DNA from 2 places in the Microlunatus sp. GCM10028923 genome. Region 2 is predicted to be linked to the other one. Evidence: riboswitches for the same ligand, from Rfam matches in the RefSeq annotation. Region 2 holds a riboswitch; the other holds the start of a gene.
The links. A riboswitch is a leader RNA that binds a small molecule or an ion and turns the genes downstream of it on or off. The one in region 2 is predicted to bind FMN.
Positions count from the first base shown of each region.

Region 1: linked by a shared signal. The riboswitch ahead of ACFQU4_RS29695 (riboflavin synthase) and the one ahead of pnuC (nicotinamide riboside transporter PnuC) in region 2 are both predicted to bind FMN.

Region 1 is NZ_JBHTFF010000015.1:104,498-107,488, reverse strand. It holds gene ribA (GTP cyclohydrolase II) at 1-1,186, opposite strand, end outside; gene ACFQU4_RS29695 (riboflavin synthase) at 1,183-1,803, opposite strand; FMN riboswitch at 1,939-2,068, opposite strand; gene dtd (D-aminoacyl-tRNA deacylase) at 2,162-2,593, opposite strand; gene cutA (divalent-cation tolerance protein CutA) at 2,593-2,913, opposite strand; gene ACFQU4_RS29680 (DsrE family protein) at 2,971-2,991, shown strand, end outside.
Region 2 is NZ_JBHTFF010000001.1:385,972-388,962, reverse strand. It holds gene ngcE (N-acetylglucosamine/diacetylchitobiose ABC transporter substrate-binding protein) at 1-286, opposite strand, end outside; gene pnuC (nicotinamide riboside transporter PnuC) at 510-1,202, opposite strand; FMN riboswitch at 1,282-1,405, opposite strand; gene ACFQU4_RS01720 (AAA family ATPase) at 1,469-2,991, shown strand, end outside.

The DNA.
Region 1 (2,991 bases), on a different contig from region 2:
CCCGCTTGGTGATCAGATAGTCGCGGTTGTGCGGGTCCAGCCCGACCTGCAGTGGTACGGCCTCGGTCACCGCGACGCCCGACGCCACGAGCGCGGTGATCTTGTCCGGATTGTTGGTCAGCAGCCGTACCTCCGCGACGCCGAGCGTGCGCAGGATCCGGCCCGCGGCACCGAAGTCCCGGGCGTCGGCGGGCAGGCCGAGCTCCAGGTTGGCGTCGACGGTGTCCCGGCCGTCGTCCTGCAGCCGGTAGGCGTTGATCTTGTCCAGCAGGCCGATCCCGCGGCCCTCGTGCCCGCGCAGGTAGACGATCAGGCCGCCCTCCGCCGCGGTGGCCCGGAGCGACGCCCGGAGCTGGGGGCCGCAGTCGCACCGCAGTGAACCGAAGGCGTCGCCGGTCAGGCACTCGGAGTGCACCCGGACCAGCGGGGTGCCGGTCGCCGGGGTGGCCGAGGTCAGCACGAGATGATCATCGCCGGTCGCCGGATCGCGGTACGCCTGCACGGCGAAGTCGCCGAACTCGGTCGGCAGCGTCGCCCGTTCGCTGGTGCCGAGCACGGCCTCCAGGTCCGGGATCTGATGATCATGCTCGCGGCGACAGGCGATCAGGTCGCTGATCGTGATCAAGGGCAGGTCGAACCGCTGGGCCAGCAGCTCACCGTCGGCGAGCCGGCTCATCTCGCCGTCCTCGTTGGCCAGCTCGGCGATCCCGGCGACCGTACCGGTGCCGGCCAGCCGGACCAGGTCGGTCGCCGCCTCGGTGTGCCCGGCCCGGGCCAGCACGCCACCGGGCACCGAACGCAACGGCAGTACGTGCCCCGGGCGGATCAGCGACTGGGGGACGGACTCCGGGTCGGCCAGCACCCGCAGGGTGCGGGTCCGGTCGGCGGCCGAGATCCCGGTGCTGATGCCGGTGGCGGCGTCCACGGTCACGGTGTACGCGGTGCGGCGCGGATCCTCCGAGTGCGGCACCATCAGCGGCAACCGCAGCGCGTCCGCGCGGGCCGAGGGCATCGGCGCGCAGACGAAGCCGGAGGAGTGCCGGATCGTCCAGTTCAGCCAGTGCGGGGTGACCCGGTCGGCCGCGACGATCACGTCGACCTCGTTCTCCCGGTCGGGGTTGTCGGCGACCAGCACCGGCAGGCCGTCGCGCAGCCCGGCCAGCGCCTCCTCGACGGAGTTGATCATGATCCCACCCGCTCGGTCTGCTGCAACAGGCGCTCGACGTACTTCGCGATGACGTCGACCTCGAGATTGACCGTGATCTCGGGCTGCAGCTTGCCCAGCGTCGTCACCTCGAGCGTGGTCGGGATCAACGAGACGCCGAACCAGTCGTCGCCGACCTCGGTCACGGTGAGCGAGACCCCGTCCACCGCGACGGATCCCTTCTCCGCAACGTAACGCGCGAGGTCGCGCGGCACCGTGATCACCACGTCGTCCCAGCGCGGGCCGGGGGTGCGGGACCGGATCGTACCGACGCCGTCGACATGCCCCTGCACGATGTGGCCGTCCAGCCGGCCGCCCGCCACGACCGCGCGTTCGAGGTTGAGTCCCTGCTCCGGCCGGACCCCGCCCAGCGTGCTGCGGCGCAAGGTCTCCGGCATCACGTCGACCGTGAATCCCCGGTTCGCCTCGTCGTCCAGGTGCAGTTCGATGACGGTCAGGCAGACGCCGTTGACGGCGACCGAGTCGCCCAGGTGAAGGCCGCCGAGGACCTGGTCGGCCCTGATCCGCAGCTGGGCCGCCCCGTCCAGTTCGAACAGGGCAACGGCGGCGCCCTGCTCCTCGATGATTCCGGTGAACATCCATCCCCTCCGGTGCTCCACGGCAGTCGGGATCCGGGGGATGGTCGAAACGCCGGCGCATGATCACGCCGACGCAGGACAGAGCCGCCGCAACCCGGAGCATCATCAACTCATGCCGGCGGGTATGCCGCGGCCCGCGTGCTGCCTCCCATCCGGACTTTCACCGTCGGTTCTGGAGTTTCACCAGATCAACCGTTCCAGCGAACTGGAGCGGGTCGCGGACTGTCACCGCCGGCTCGGAATTACACCGACCCCGGAGCACGTCGTGCCTTGCTTGTACGCCAAGTCTGGCACGGTTCTGCGCGATTCCGTACGGCGTCCGGCCTGTGAGCACGTCGATGTGACGAAGCGAACAGGCCTAACGAGCGGTGTCGACGATGATGGTGACCGGCCCGTCGTTCACGGACGAGACCGCCATCGAGGCGCCGAACCGGCCGGTCGCGACCTCCGCCCCGAGCCCGCGCAAGGCGGCCACGAACGAGTCCACCAGCGGCTCGCTGAGCTCGCGCGGCGCGGCGGCGCTCCAGGAGGGCCGCCGCCCCTTTCGTACGTCGGCGTAGAGCGTGAACTGGCTGACCACCAGGATCGGCGCGCCCTCCTGGGCGGCGGACCGCTCGTCGTGCAGGATCCGCAGATTCCAGATCTTGTCGGCCAGCCCGGCCGCCGTCGCCGCGGTGTCGTCGTGGGTCACCCCGACCAAGATCAACAAACCGGGCCGGTCGATGGCGCCGACCACCTCGCCGGCCACCTCGACCGCTGCCGAGGTCACCCGCTGCACCACCGCCCGCATCAGTGCCGGGTCTCTTCGACGATCCAGTCCAGGTAGGCGGGCAGGCCGGCCGAGATCGGCAGGAACACCAGCTCCGGCACGTCGTAGGAGTGGTGCTGTTCGATCCAGGCGATCACCGCGTCCTGCCGGTCCGCGGCGGTCTTGATCCACAGTTGCCATTCGCGCTCGGAGTGCAGTTCGCCCTGCCACCGGTAGACACTGCGCACCGGCCCGGCGACCTGGACGCACGCGGCCAGCCGGGCGGCGACCAGGCCGTCCGCGATCCGGCCGGCCTCCTCCTCGCTGTCCGTCGTCGTGACGGCCACCAGCTGATCGGTCATCGCACCATGATGCCCGACCGGTACTGTGCTGGGCAGCGGAGCGAAGGGAGCCGGACCATGGCACGTTCACTGGTCGTC
Region 2 (2,991 bases):
GGTCCTGACTGCTCTTGTACGTCACCGCCGAGTCCGGGAACCGGGCGTTGTAGAGGCGGGTCGGCACGTCGAACCAGTCGTGGCCGTAGCCGCCCTCGAAGTTGAAGAACTCGACCGGCTTGTCGACGGCGGCGCCGAACGGGTTGTCGGCGCTGGTCGGCCGCGGCGTGGCCGGGCCGCCGGAGCCGGCGCCGCCCATCGCACAACCGCCGAGCGCCACGGTTCCCAGTGCTGCCGTGCCGAGCACGGTGCGTCGCGACAGGCGACGCGGGACCGATCCGGACATGTCTGCTCCTCGACCGATCGGGCTGATGTTGATCATCAGTCGGTGCGCCGAACGGTATCCCCGCCGGACCGGGGTCGGAGCAGGCCGGAACCAGTGCCGCTAGACCTGCGGACCGCCGTTGATGATCATGGTCCGGCCGGGCCAGGACGCGGATCCTCTTGTCCGCCGTACGTTTGCGCCACGGCCCGCCCGCTGCCGCCCGGGCGGGCCTGCGCGAAGTGGTCTACCGAGCTTGGGTCACCTGCTGCGGCTGGACCTCCGGCCGGGGGTTGCGCTCGAGCCGCCACCAGGCCACGAAGCCGGCCAGGCAGAAGCCGCCGTAGATCACGTACATGATCGCGGACGGGTAGAACCCGGCGCCCAGCAGCAGCGGCACACCGACCGCGTCGACGGCGATCCAGATCAGCCAGAACTCGACCCAGCCGCGGGCCATGCCGTAGGTGGCCAGGATGGAGCCGGTGAGGATCCAGGCGTCCGCCGCCGGGCCCCAGGAGCCGAGCGCCGACAGGCCGAAGTAGAACGCAACCCACAAGATCACCGCGGCGATCGCCAGTTGCAGCCGGCCCCGCCAGCCGGCCCAGCGCGGCTGCACGCCCGCCTTCTCGCCGGCGTGGGACTTGCGGTAGCCGTACCAGCGGACCCAGCCGTAGACGCTCACCGCGAAGAAGAAGATCTGCCGGCCGGCCTGGCCCCACAGGTCCAGGTCCTGCGGGGTGTGGAAGACGCCGCCGAGGAAGACCGTGAAGAGCAGGATGTTGCCGATGATCCCGATCGGCCACGCGGCGACCCGGCGCTGCATGCCGAGGATCGCGCTGGCCAGCCCGAACCCGTTGCCGATGATCTCCCGCCACAGGATGCCTGGGCCGATGTCGAGCTTGGCGTTCAGGAAGCCAAGCAGCAGTTCCGAGAAACCCACTGACCTCTCCACTCTCCGGGCGCATGCAGACCGGGGTGGACGGGGTACGCGCTCACGCCGGCGGCGCAGGCCACGACCCCCGCGGTTCCTCCCATCCGGACTTTCACCGTCGGTCGTGGAGTTTCACCACATCAACCGGCCCTGAGGCCGGGTCGCGGACTGTCACCGCCGGTTCGGACTTGCACCGACCCCGGAACACGCGCGAGCTTGAACGAACCTGTCAACTCCCATCCTCGCAGCCCTATTCCCGCCGATAGGATTCGGGTGTGCAGGATTTCGTCGGCCGGGCGGACGAATTGGCGCGGGTACGGGAGCGGCTGGCCCGCATGGCCTCGGGACTGGGCCAGGTGGTGCTGCTGGCCGGTGAGCCGGGCATCGGCAAGACCCGGCTGGCCCGGGAGTTGGTCGACGGCGCCGACGCCGGTCTGGCGATCGGCTGGGGCCGGGCCAGTGAGGACGAGGGCTGCCCGCCGTACTGGATGATCCGGCAGGTGTACCGCTCGCTGCAACGGCCGCTGCCGGACCGGCTCGGCAGCCCGGGATCCAGCCATCCAGAAGCACGGTTCGAAGCCTTCGAGGCCGTCGCCGATGATCTTCGCGAAGCCGCCGGACCGTCGGGCCTGGTGATCGTCATGGACGATCTGCAGTGGGCCGATGCCGCGTCGCTGGCGCTGCTGGTCCACTTGGCCCGCGGCATCGCCGGGTCGCCGGTGCTGATCTTGGCCGCCTATCGCGACACTGAGGCGGCCGCCCTCACGGACGTCCTGGCGGCCCTCGCTCAGGAACCGGTGCTGACCCGGATCCGGCTGACCGGGCTGACTGACGCGGAGGTGGGCGAGCAACTCAAGCGCTCGACCGGAGCCGCGGTGTCCGGCGACCTGGCCAGCCGGATCCGGCGACGCAGTGGCGGCAATCCGTTCTTCGTCGGCGAACTGGCCCGGCTGCTGGGTTCGACCGACGACCTGCCGGACCTCGTGGTCGATGCCGTACGGGCTCGGCTGGGTCGGCTGGGCGACTCCAGCCGGGACTTGATCACGGTCGCGGCCGCGCTCGGCGAGTTCCTCGACCCGTCGATCCTGGCCCAGGTGACCGGCCGGCCCGTTCCGCAGGTGCTGTCCGACCTGGACGATGCCGCAACTGCCGGCCTGATCGCTGGTCCGGGCCGGTGGCAGTTCGCCCACGATCTGGTCCGGGAGTCCGCGCGGCTCGGGTTGTCAAGCACGTCCCGGCTCACCGCCCACGCGCGGCTGGCGGAGGTCCTGAGCGCCCGCTCGGATGCAGCCGAGCGGGTCGGCGAGATCGCCCACCACCGGCTCGCGTCGCTGCCGATCGGCGATCCGGAACTGGCCACCGAGTGGGCCGAGCGCGCGGCGAACGAGGCCCTCGGCCAACTCGCATGGGAGTCAGCAGCCGAGCTGTTCCAACAGGCCAACGACACCGGCGCCGACCTGGCCCCGGCAGATCGTTCCCGCCTCCTGTGCGGTGCCGGGTTGGCGCTGATCCGGGCCGGCAACCTGTCCCGCGGCATGCCCACCTTGACCGCCGCGGCCGCCGCCGCCCGGGAGGCGGACGACCCGGTGGCCCTCGGCCAGACGGCGCTGGCGGTCGAAGGCGTCGCCGATCCCTGGGGTACTTTCCAGGGCGGCGCGATCGCCGCCGAGGCACTGGCCGGGCTGCCGGCAGAGGACAGCCCGCTGCGGGTCCGGCTGCTCGCGCTGCAGGCGGGCGAGGCAGGATTCGCCGGCGGCCCGGGACCGGAACGGATCTCCGTCGAGGCGTTGGCGATGGC